3 regions of the Bacillus sp. FJAT-45066 genome follow, and region 3 is predicted to be linked to each of the others. Evidence: riboswitches for the same ligand, from Rfam matches in the RefSeq annotation. Region 3 holds a riboswitch; each other region holds the start of a gene.

Region 1 (4,265 bases), 120 kb from region 3:
TTTTTCACCCGTAGTTAAGTTGATGGAAGTTGGGCCAGTAGAACCAGCACAACCTCCAATGACATTCATCGTAATTATTTGAAACTCATTTGTATCGATATATAGGTTTTCACCAATAAAGCCACTCCACCAACCAGGCTTTTTCTCTGATCCAACTGATAAATGGTTTCCTGATAAAGCATGGCAAACAATAATAACTTCTCCCTCTAAGTTCCCAACGTGCTCGTATGCAACTTCGACGTTTGACAAAATATCACCGCAATCAAGTTGTAAATCTCCAATGGAGACTTTACTAACTTCATAGTGTTTTTCATACGGTAACGTCACCTGAAACCGCTCCTCTCGCTGTTTCACTAGTCGCAACAAAAAGCGCTTGATCTAAATCATTTTCCAAATCGTGAATTCCTTCAATTCCAACAGAAAGACGAATTAAGTCTTCTGTTACTCCGGTTTTCTTTAAATCTTCTTGGCTAAGCTGTTGGTGTGTGGTGGATGCTGGATGAATAATTAACGACTTTGCGTCCCCAACGTTTGCAACATGTGACCATAGTTTAATAGAATCAATTAGCTTTTGACCCGCTTCACGTCCTCCTTTTATTCCAAAAATAACAATGGAGCCATAGCCGTTCGTTAAGTATTTTTTTGCTAAATGGTGTGATGGATGATTTTGTATTCCCGGATAAGAGACCCAAGTAACTCCAGAATGGCTACTCAAAAATTTTGCTAGTTTTTCTGCATTTTCATTATGTCGTTCCACTCTTAAGTGAAGTGTTTCAAGACCTTGTAATAATAAGAATGCGTTTTGTGGACTTAAACATGCACCGATGTCTCTAAGTAACTGCACTCTCAGTTTTACTGCATAAGCTACGTTCCCAAAAGTTTCGGCATAACATATTCCGTTATAACTATCATCTGGCTCAGTGAAACCTGGAAACTTCGAATTGTTCCAATCAAATGTTCCTCCATCCACTACAATGCCTCCAATTGTTGTTCCATGGCCACCAATCCATTTTGTTGCAGAGTGTACAACTATATCCGCTCCATGTTTTATCGGATTACAATTGTATGGGGACGCAAATGTATTATCTACAATGAGTGGAATGTTGTTCTCATGAGCAATTTTTGCAACCGCTTCTACATCTAAAACGTTCAAGCTCGGATTCCCAATTATTTCTCCAAATAAGGCTTTCGTTTTTGGCGTAATAGCGCTTCGGAAGTTTTCTGGATTTGTTGCATCAACAAATTTTACGTTAATTCCGTATTTAGGAAGCGTAACGGCAAATAAATTATATGTACCTCCGTAAAGGTTTGTATCGGCAATAATTTCGTCTCCTGCTTGTGCGATATTTAGTATAGAAAAAGCAATGGCTGACATTCCAGAACTAGTTGCTACAGCTGCAACTCCACCTTCTAATAAAGCAACCCTTTGTTCTAACACATCTACTGTTGGATTGCCGATACGGGTGTATATATTTCCGAACTCTTTTAAAGCAAATAAGTTTTGTGCATGCTCTGTATTGTTAAAGACATAAGAAGTAGTTTGGTAGATAGGTACTGCACGAGAACCTGTAGTTGAATCAGGTTGTTGCCCTCCGTGTAATAATAAAGTTTCTTTTGATAATGGTTGATTATTTTTTGTCATTAGTTATCCTCCTTGAGAAATAAAATAAAAAAACCGCTTCATAAGAAGAGGTTTGTGGGCTTCCTCCTCTTATCTTCCAGGCGCAATTGCCTGCAGGAATTAGCACCTTTCAAGTTAAAGATAACTTGAAGGTTGCCGGACATCATCGGGCCTGATCCCTCCGTCACTCTTGATAAGAGTTATTTAGTTGTTTAATTCGTTAATGCTTTAGATTGTAATAATATAGCGTATGGAAGGTTGTTGTGTTTTAGAACTAATTGGATAATATATTTATGCTACACTTTGTTGCTTTTTTGCTACACCTATACGATTTTATGCTACACTTCATAGTTTTTTTGCTTCAGCTGCTCGAACTTATGCTACACCTTGCACTTTTTTGCTACACCTACACAGACTTATGATACACTTCTCTACTTTTTTGCTACACCTCCTCGAATTTATGCTACACTACGCTATTTTTTTCCTTAAAAACAAAAAACCACTTCAATAAGAAGAGGTTTAGATTAACGTTACCGTTTCCTCTTCTTATCTTTCAGATGAAAATACATCTGCAGAATTTAGCACCTTTTCAATACTGAAGGTTGCCGGGTTTCATAGGGTCTGTCCCTCCACCGCTCTTAATAAGAAGTTTGGCTATTAAATTAAGATTCATATTAACAAGTTAATCTACTTATGTCAACTGTATTTTCTGAAAAGTCTAAATTCATTCTACTATCTTATGCTTAAAAGCATAAATAACAGCTTGGGTACGGTCTTGTACTTGCAGTTTAGCTAATATATTACTAACATGAACTTTCACTGTTTTTAAGGCGATGAATAGTTCGTCGGCCATTTCTTGATTTGTTTTTCCTTGTGCCATTAGTAGCAATATTTCCATTTCACGATTTGTTAGTTCTTCGTGTGGATGGTGCTCTTGCTTTGAACGCATTTTTTTCATCATTTTTCCCGCTACTTCAGGCTCTAGAATAGACTGACCGTGATATGTTTTGCGAACTGCTTCGGCAATTTCACTTGCTTTTGACGTTTTTAACATATAGCTTGTTGCACCAGCTTCAAGGGCTGGATACACCTTTTCATCATCTATGAAACTAGTCACTATGATTATTTTTGCTTCGGGCCAAGCTTCGATAATTCTACGTGTCGCTTCGATGCCGTCCATTTCTTTCATGACAAGGTCCATTAATATGATATCTGGTTTATGTTGGAGTGCTAAATCTACAGCTACCGTTCCGTCGTCTGCTTCTGCAATCACTTCAATATCTTGCTGAGCTGATAAATAAGCGGATACCCCGATTCGAACCATTTCATGGTCATCAACAAAAAGAACTTTAATCACCAACATCTTCCCCCTTTAAATCAAGCATTGGTACTTTTACTTCCAAGCGAGTACCGTTTCCTTTTACACTAACTATTTTCATGGTGCCGCCTATCTCCACTGCGCGTTCATGCATATTTTGAAGTCCGTATGACCCTGCGTTTGTTGTATCCACATCAAATCCAACACCATCATCAACTACCCGAAGAATAATCCAATCATCTCGTTGAATTAGTAAAACTTCTACTGATTGAGCTTTAGAGTGACGTAGAGTATTGGATAAAGATTCTTGTAATATACGGAATAAGTGATCTTCTACCCCTTTATCAATTTTGAAATCTTCAATTTTTTTAGTGATATTCATCGGTACTTTTTGCATTAATTCAAGCAGTAACTCTTCTGTACCTTCTTGAAGTGTTTTTCCTTTTAATGCAACTGGTCGAAGATGTAACAATAGTGCACGCATTTCAAGTTGTGAATGTTGAATCATTTCCTCTACTAACTTTAATTGCTTTGCCTCTCTATCGTTGGTTTCTCCTTTTGATTCGGTAATAGCAGACATTAGCATGGATGCACCGAATAATTGCTGACTAACTGAGTCATGTAATTCACGTGCTAGTCTGTTCCGTTCTTGTGATACTATTTCTTGCACTCTATTTTCAAAGTCAACTGCTTTTTCGTTCGCTAATTTTTGCGATAGCTTTGTTTGCTCTTTCATTTGTTTTTGTACAGTTTCCAGGGCGGATTGAATCGCTACTACTTCTTGTACAACGCTATCCTCCTTTTTAAATTCCAACGTATTTCCTTTAGAAAATGCTGTTAAAGGCTCTAGTATATTTGCAAACTGCTTTTTCCAAAAAAAACCAGAAATTAAACCAACTAAAAGACCTAGTAAAATACTAATTGATAAGGAAAATAGAATAAATGGAAGATCAAATACTTTCACATTCCATAACGATCTCCAATCTATTGATGGAAATGCAAAAATAAAGATGAGACCAAATATGATAAACGTATCAAAAGCAATAAGAGCGCCTAAAAAGATGTGACGTTGCAACACGGTCATGAACGTTTCACCTCAAGATTTCCGACATATAGGGAGGTGAAAATTTTCACTTTACTTGTTGCAACTTGATAGTTTTCGGTTTGATATTTTGCTGTAACGTTCACCAGACTCTTTTTTTCTTCGTTAAAGATAGTAGTTGTACCAACAATCGATGAGTGTTGAATACTAACTTCTACATCATATGGAAGGGAGACTTGGACATTTCCTACGATGTTACGAATAATAATGACCGCTTCGCCCTT
Region 2 (4,265 bases), 1.7 Mb from region 3:
GTAGAACCGAGTTTTGTATTGCCACTTTGTTTCCCCTCCTTTACAGAATTGTTACAGGTGCCAGGCACTGTTTTATTGGCTCAACTTTTTTGCGTTGTTCCAACAGTGCCAGGCACCTGGGATTATTTTACTTCCGCTGATAACAAAGGTATTTCGCTGATATCATGGGTGTTTCGCCGATTGGAGCAATGCACTCGCTGATTGATGGCCCATTTTCGCCGATTGAAGGTTAATTTTCGCCGATTAACTCCTCATTTTCGCCGGTAAAATCCCATTTTTCGCCGATTGACCACAAATCATCGTCAATCGCTTCTACAATTTCACATTAAACTAGTAATCTCACTATCTTCCATCTACTTTTTCTTGTAATGTTCCTTCAAAACTTTCATCCAATCTTCTTCAAACACTGTGGACGTCCCCCATCCTTCCACAATGTTGTTCAAATTCACCATGTTGACTGGCTCGCTTGCTTCACGAAGCTCATCTTGAGAAATTAATGCTGCATCTAGATCAAAATGCTGTGGCGTTTCTTCTCCAGCTAATTTTTTTGCTAAAATTCTTAAGTTAACTGCGCCAATTGTTTTTGGATCAACAGCCGCAGTATATTTCCACGAGCTTCCTTCTGACTGGATTTCTTGTAAATCTGCATTGGAAACATCAATTCCGTATATTTTTATCTCATCGCGGCCTGCTTCGCGAATCGCACGAGCTGCCCCAATTGCAAATGCATCCCACGTTGCAAAGATTGCATCAATGGAGCCTTTCGGATGTTTGTTTAACATCGCGGCTACTGCATTTTGCGTTTGAACGGATGTATCGGCTGCCGCTACACCGAAGCGCTCCACTTCCTTCAATCCTGAATTTTCCGCTAGGACTTGTGTATACACATTATTACGTCTTACCATTGGAGGGAATCCGTCTACCCATAAGTACACGATGTTCGCCTCTCCATTGAAGTCCGCTACTAACTGATTGAGCGCAAGACTTGCCAGAGCTTCATCATCTTGAGATGTTAATGTGACACCTTCTATAGAAGCCAAGTCTAGGTTTGAATCAAACGTCACGACGCTCTTTCCGTTATCAACTAACTTTTTCACCGCATCGACTGTTGCAGCGTCGTCACCGTGAGAAATAATAAAGCCATCAAAATCTTGATTTAATGCTTGTTCAATTGCATCGTGAAATTTTGCTGTATCACCGTTCGCTGTGAAAACTTCCACCTCAAAGCCTAGCGATTCGCCCTCTTCTTTCGCTCCTGCAAGAAATTGAGCGGTATGGTCATCCCCTCCAATTTTTCTTATTACCTTGATCTTTGCTCCATCCCCTGTAGCAAAGCGTTCTGGGACATTCTCAAAAGATACGTTATTCGATTGGTTTGATGAGCTTTTGCTTGAATTACATCCTGTTAACAATAAAGAAAAAGCTAGGGTTGTTGTTATTGCGGCTTTCCATATTGATTTTTTCATGTTTGTTTCCTCCTAATTAAGTAGTTTACTGTCTTAATACTGACTCAGTTGTTTTAGAATGTTTCCTCCAATCCCACCACGAAATTTGAGAGGTTTTTTGAACAAAGAAAAAACCTCTCTAAAAAGAGAGGTTCATACGGCAGACAATATCCGAACTTCCTCTCTCATCTTCCAAAACGACTAGTAAAGTCGCTTTGCAGGATTTAGCACCAATTCCAAGTAAAAATGGAACGGTTGCCGGGCATCATAGGGCCAGTCCCTCCGCCTCTCTTGATAAGAGATCAAGTATTAAGTTGAATTTCATATTTACTACTTTAATTCGGTAAAGGCAAAATGTCAACACAATTTAGAAAATTCATTCGACAAATTTCGGGTGGTGCCTGGCACCTGTAAATCTTTGGCACCTGTAAATCTTTTGAAACTTTTTTGTTTTTGGTACGTAATATTGATTAGACCATTGCATTATAGTGTTGTGTTATGATGGGAATAATTACATTTCTTTTATTATAGGAGGGATTGGGATGTTTCGTTTTTTCAATCGTGTTCGTACTGTTGTTTCTTCTGAGTTGAATGCATTATTAAATAAGGCTGAGGATCCAGGGAAAATGTTGGATCAGTTTATTTTAGATATGGAAAAGGATATTGCAGATGTCGAAGCAGCTGTAGCAAAGCAAATTGCAAACGAGAAAATTTTGTCTAAGCAATACGCAGAGGCTGCAGACCTTGTTGCTAAACGCGAAGAGCAAGCGATTAAAGCGTTGCAATCTGGTGATGAAGATTTAGCTCGCCGTGTGTTAGAGGATAAAAACAAGCAGCAAGCACAAGCTCAGTCTTTGGATCTACTAGTAGAAGAAGCTACAAAGCTATCGGAAGAATTAAAAGAAAAGTTGCGTGAAATGAAAGACGAGTTACGTGACATGAAGATGAAGAAAGATTCGTTGAAAGCTCGTTCGGAAAGTGCGAAGGCGCGTGCCAAAGTAAACCGTACGATGTCTGGAATCGGAACTGGCGCAAAAGCTGGATTTGAGCGCATGGAAGAAAAGGTAATGCATCATGAAGCACAAGCGGAGGCTTCGGAAGAGTTACGTAGTGCGAACAAATCGTTAGATGACGAGTTAGCCCTGTTAGACCGCACGAGTTCGGTGGATGATGAGTTAGCGGCGTTGAAGGCGAAGTTAGAAAAGAAATAATAGATTTGATTGGAGCAATAAACGTGGGCGGTGATCTGCCCTTGTTTATTGCTTTTTTTGAGGTTGTTTTTGCTCGTTGTTAGATTGCGTTTAGTGTTGGATTATTTGTCCTCTCGCTCGTTCGCTGATTGAAGCACGCTTTCGCTGATAATTTAATAGTTTCGCTGATTGAAGTCTGTTTTCGCCGATTGGCTATTATGGTCGCCGATTGTTTCCTCATTTTCGCCGATAAATTGCCGGTTTTCGCCGATTGAACCCGCATTTTCGCCGATAAACTGTCAATTTTCGCCGATAAACCTCCTCCCCACCAAAAATTCACACCCAGCCAATTAACCTTTCTCACCGAAATTCACCTAATCGGACAAATCCAGAATGAAAACATCCCCTACAAAGCAAAAAACACTCCCCTATCTACAAATTTCATAGATAGAGAAGTGCTTCACAATCATTCAAACTAGCCTAAAACTTCCGTCCGCCTCCGCGTGAACCGCCACCGAAGCTTCCTCCGCCGCCTCGAGATCCACCGCCGAAACTTCCGCCACCTCCGCGTGAACCACCGCCTCCGCCGAAGCCGCCTCCAAATCCACCGCCAGAACCTCCACCAAAACCGCCTCCACCGTTATTACGGTTTCGGGCAGCTGCTGCGGCCGCGGCTGCTGCAGCACGTCTTTGTTCTTCGGCGCGAATCCGACGCTCTTCTGCGACCATTTCATCGACAATCCTCCTGCCTATCGCAATTTCTGCACGCGCATCAGCATATTTACCTTCATCAATTAAACGAGCAATTTGCGCTTCACACGTCCCAAAACGAGATTTATAGTTGGACATTAACAACCTTAAGCCAAGTCTCCTATCAATGTTTCGGTACGAGTGTTGCAAATCTTGCCACTCGCGCTCGACTTTTCGTTTTTCTTCTAATAAACTATCTGCATGCACTTCCAACTGAGCTAACTGCTTCTCCGCAAGCACAGCCTTATCCGTAACTAATTGTAGATGAACTGGCTTACGATCCACTTCTTCCCGTAAAAACTTCAAATCTTCCAGTAACCTACTAATTACAAATAAATCGACTGGCAGTTTATGCTGTGAAACTTTCTTATCTAAATCGCCAACCCGCTTCAAAGCAGATTCCACCGATTCTGTAACAGAACCACGTCTTTTCTCCAACTGATTAAATGCGGTAAAGCACGCATCATGCAATTCGAGCACTTTCGCAAGTTCTGCCAACATGGCCACTGTTACTTCATTTGCCTTCTTGTATTGCTGTACATCGGGCTTCAACGCCTCTGTTACTACTACAATCTTCTTATCTATTTCTTCCACGAAATCTTTCATCGTAACAAAATCCGCTTCCAAATGGCTCCACAACACTTCCGCATAGCCACTATTAAGCCTCGTTCGCTCTGCCCCAAACTTACCATCTAACCCTTTATAAGCTGGCAGTTCCTCTGACACCGCCAAAACACGCTTCCGGGATTCATCGCGGTATTGAATTAGCGCACCCACTCTTCTCTTCGCATCCGCTAACAACTCAACAATCGCCACTCGACTTTGGTCGGCACGCTTCACATTTCCAACTTGTAACTCCGCCAAAAATGCTTTTAACACG
Region 3 (4,265 bases):
TGCACCTTTTGTTTGTAAAAAACTTATCGGTCTTTTCCCATCAAAGCCAATCGCACCATAAGCGAAATCGTGCACAACGCAAATATCATGCTCGTTCGCTAAAGCGACAGTTTCATCAAAGAATTCTTGAGTCGCAATAGCACCTGTCGGGTTATTCGGATAGTTTAAAAACATTAGCTTTGCCTTTTGTAGTACGTCTTTACTAACAATAGAGTAATCTGGTAAAAAGTTGTTTTTTTCAAGTAACGGCATATATTCCATTTTTGCACGCGCTATTGCCACACCTGACCAATAGTCAGGGTAACCTGGATCTGGGACTATAACAGTATCCCCATCATTTAATAAACAAGATGGAATTTCCACCAGTCCAGCTTTTCCGCCGAATAATATAGCTACTTCTTTTTCAGGATCTAAATCCACGTTATATTCCCTTTTGTAAAATTTAGCAACTGCCTCTTTAAAAAACGCTTGGCCACGAAATGGGGAATATTTATGGTAGTTTACATTTTCAGTAGCGCTTTGTAACGATTTTACTATATGACTTGGTGTCGGTTGATCAGGATTACCTTGTCCTAGATTAATAACATCATGCCCTTCTTCAACAACTTTTCCTACCTTTTGAACTAAAGATGCAAAAAATTGCTTTGGAAGTTCCTGCAACAGTTTTGACTGTTCGAAATTTTTCATTTTGCACACCTACTTAAAAAATTCTTGAAATACTAGTCACAAATAATATAAGGTTAATAACAAAAAGTAAAGTGTTTTTTGAAAGGAGCATGAAATGTTTTGTGGAAAATCGCATGTATTCAAACTGATATTGTTTTTGGAAGCCCAGAGCAAAATATGCAAAATATAAGAGTAAAAGTGAAAGAAGCCGTTACGAAACTCACACCTGATATCATTGTTTTACCTGAACTATGGAATACTGCCTACGACTTGATTAGGCTTGATGATATTTCAGACGAGGATGGTATAGAAAGCAAACGTTTCTTGTCAGAGTTAGCAAAACAATATCATGTGAAGATTGTTGGAGGTTCTGTAGCGAGAAGATCAACAAAAGGTGTTTATAACACGATGTTTATTTTTGAAGAAAACGGAGAATTTGTAGGAGAATATAGTAAATTACACTTATTTAAATTGATGGATGAACATTTATTTTTACAACCTGGAGAGTCAGATGGGTTATTCGAATTAGATAGTGAACTTTGTGCAGGTATGATCTGCTATGATATTAGATTTCCTGAATGGATTAGGTCCCATACACTGAAAGGTGCAAAAGTTCTGTTCGTCTCAGCTCAATGGCCATTAGCAAGGTTGCATCATTGGCGGACTTTATTATTAGCTCGTGCTATTGAAAATCAATGTTATGTAGTCGCATGTAATCGTGTTGGGTCTGATCCTAACAATGTTTTTGCTGGCCATTCTATGATTATTGATCCTTGGGGAGAGATACTTTCAGAAGGAACGGAAGAAGAAGGTATTATTTACAGTTCTATAGACTTAAGAAAAGTAGATGAAGTACGGGCTCAAATTCCAATTTTTGAAGATAGAAAACCTACTCACTATTAATCTATATAAAGCAAAAGGACTCCTTTAAAGGAGTCCTTTTTTATGATTAGATCATTAATTATTTAGTTACGTTAGCAGCTTGAGGTCCACGAGCTCCATCAACGATTTCGAAAGAAACTTCTTGACCTTCTTCTAAACTTTTGAAACCTTCGCCTTGAATAGCGGAGAAGTGTACGAATACATCGTCTTGACCTTCAACTTCGATGAAACCGAAACCTTTTTCTGCGTTAAACCATTTAACTTTACCTTGTAACATGTTTGTTCCTCCTTGCGGCTTTGTTGCCACGAATAAAGTATTACTATTCTTGCTCGTTCATGCTAACATTTCAAGACGAAAAACCGTGTTTTTGACTTTCCATATATCTATAACCGAACAAAAATAATTAAATTAATAATAACAGAAATAGTTAAAAAATTCAAGGATTAGAACAGAAAGAATATTAGTTTATTTCTCTATTTTTCTATCAGCTTTCTATAACTAAAATATTTTAATTTCAATTCCAAAAAAATATATTGACAATTAACTTAGCTACTTGATAGTATTTTCTCAGTTGCAATTTTAATTTTCAAAAAACTAAAAAATATGAATATGTCTCTTATCAAGAGCAGGTGGAGGGAATTGGCCCGATGAAACCCAGCAACCGATCGTAATACTATTGTGAGATAGGGCGTTTTCACGCCGGAACTTTATGTTCCATAAGACACGGTGCTACTTCCAGCAAAATGTTTATTTGGCATTTTGAAAGATAAGAGGTGTGAAGATTCTGTTCTTCTAACCTCTTTTCGTAATGGAAAGAGGTTTTATTTTTTGTAAAGGGAAAGTAGATATTTCACTTTATAAGTAAACCTCTTCTTTACACAGAGACACGTGTAGGAGGAAATATTATGACCATTTTAACAAAAGAAAACTATGAACCATTAACAGAAAGTAGTGCCGTAACACTCGCGATTAAACTGCGTGTTTTTCCTGAAGGATCAGTACTTCAATGCAGAGAGATTGGAGATGGCAATTTAAATTTAGTTTTTCGTGTGACAAATCAACATGGTAAAGGGATTATTATAAAACAAGCACTTCCATACGCAAAAGTTGTTGGGGAAAGTTGGCCATTAACGCTTAAACGAGCAACAATTGAAAAAAATGCACTACATCAAAGTGCTCAAGTTTGTTCCGAATTTGTTCCCAAAGTTTTTTATTCGGATGAAGATTTAGCAATTACCGTAATGGAGGACTTGTCCCATTTAAGAATTGTTCGGTCTGGACTAATACATGGTGACCGCTTTCCATTATTAGCCGAACATATCGGTGAATATTTAGCAAAAACGTTATTTTTCTCCTCTGATTTTGGAATGAATCAACAAGAGAAAAAAGAATTGCAAAAACAATTTGTAAACCCGGAGCTTTGTAAAATTACTGAAGACCTAGTGTTAACAGATCCATTTTTCCCTTCTGAAACAAACAACTTTGAAATTGACCTGAGGGAAGATGTAGAAAGTCTTTGGAGTGACACAACATTACAACTGGAGGTTGCAAAGTTAAAATACATTTTCTTAACTCGAACAGAATGTTTACTTCATGGTGACTTACATACAGGCAGTATCTTTGCTAGTGCAAGTGAAACGAAAGTAATTGACCCTGAGTTCGCATTTTTCGGTCCTTTTGGTTTTGATATTGGACAGTTTTTCGCAAACTTACTTTTAAATGCACTATCAAAACAAAATTTAGAAAATAAGCAAGTGTTACTTCGCGATATCGAGACAACTTGGAATGTTTTTTGTAAAACGTTTGAAGAACTTTGGATAACGAATAGTGTCGAACATTTCACTAAAACAGAAGGCTATTTCCAACATGTTTTAAACCAAATTTTCACTGACTCTATCGGATTTGCCGGCTGTGAAATAATTCGAAGAACGATTGGATTAGCTCATGTAGCTGATTTAGATGGAATAGAGAACGTACACAATCGAATTACAGCAAAAAAAGTTGCAATTTATGTTGGTAGGTCTCTTGTAACAAATAGAAATAATATTAACTCAATTGAGCAACTAGTTGCACATTATTTAAATATAGATTCACATCACAAAGGAGTAATATAGTATGAGTAGTATTACAGCAATCCCTCTTTCAGTTGAGTGGAAAGAAGATCACATCCGTTTATTAAACCAGCAAAAACTACCGCTAGAAACTGAGTATTTAGAGCTAGTTACAATTCAAGATGTTTGGGAGGCTATCTTTTCACTGAAAGTTCGAGGTGCACCAGCTATAGGTATTACAGCAGCATATGGATTAGCTTTAGCTGCCCAAACAGTAGAAACAGAAAGTCTCTCAGATTTTTTTCTTGAGGTCGAAAAAAACAGTGAATTTTTAGCAAGTTCCCGTCCGACTGCAGTTAATCTAACTTGGGCTCTTAACCGTTTATCACAATCTATCAAACATACTGTCTCTGTAAATGAAGCAAAAACGAAACTAATACACGAAGCCATTAACATTCAACTAGAAGATGAAGCCGTTTGTCGTCAAATAGGTGAATATGGCTTGTCGCTTTTCCAAAAAGGAGATCGAATACTAACCATTTGTAATGCCGGTACTATCGCTACAGCTCGTTATGGTACAGCGTTAGCTCCATTTTATCTTGCAAAGGAAAGAGATCTCCCATTAAGTGTTTTTGCTTGTGAAACAAGACCAGTGCTTCAAGGAG

The links. A riboswitch is a leader RNA that binds a small molecule or an ion and turns the genes downstream of it on or off. The one in region 3 is predicted to bind S-adenosylmethionine.
Region 1: another riboswitch for S-adenosylmethionine. It lies ahead of CDZ92_RS09795 (O-acetylhomoserine aminocarboxypropyltransferase/cysteine synthase family protein); the one in region 3 lies ahead of mtnK (S-methyl-5-thioribose kinase).
Region 2: another riboswitch for S-adenosylmethionine. It lies ahead of CDZ92_RS17830 (sugar ABC transporter substrate-binding protein); the one in region 3 lies ahead of mtnK (S-methyl-5-thioribose kinase).

What each region holds. Positions count from the first base shown of each region.
Region 1 covers NZ_NISQ01000001.1:1,927,275-1,931,539, forward strand. The annotation lists gene metX (homoserine O-acetyltransferase MetX) at 1-327, opposite strand, end outside; gene CDZ92_RS09795 (O-acetylhomoserine aminocarboxypropyltransferase/cysteine synthase family protein) at 311-1,642, opposite strand; SAM riboswitch class I at 1,709-1,821, opposite strand; SAM riboswitch class I at 2,165-2,269, opposite strand; gene CDZ92_RS09800 (response regulator transcription factor) at 2,346-2,978, opposite strand; gene CDZ92_RS09805 (sensor histidine kinase) at 2,971-4,023, opposite strand; gene liaF (cell wall-active antibiotics response protein LiaF) at 4,020-4,265, opposite strand, start outside.
Region 2 covers NZ_NISQ01000001.1:3,555,676-3,559,940, reverse strand. The annotation lists gene CDZ92_RS17835 (sugar ABC transporter ATP-binding protein) at 1-25, opposite strand, end outside; gene CDZ92_RS17830 (sugar ABC transporter substrate-binding protein) at 354-1,466, opposite strand; SAM riboswitch class I at 1,628-1,746, opposite strand; gene CDZ92_RS17825 (PspA/IM30 family protein) at 1,988-2,656, shown strand; gene CDZ92_RS19740 (septation ring formation regulator EzrA) at 3,116-4,265, opposite strand, start outside.
Region 3 covers NZ_NISQ01000001.1:1,810,021-1,814,285, forward strand. The annotation lists gene CDZ92_RS09180 (pyridoxal phosphate-dependent aminotransferase) at 1-687, opposite strand, end outside; gene CDZ92_RS09185 (carbon-nitrogen family hydrolase) at 787-1,569, shown strand; gene cspD (cold-shock protein CspD) at 1,628-1,825, opposite strand; SAM riboswitch class I at 2,163-2,322, shown strand; gene mtnK (S-methyl-5-thioribose kinase) at 2,455-3,663, shown strand; gene mtnA (S-methyl-5-thioribose-1-phosphate isomerase) at 3,665-4,265, shown strand, end outside.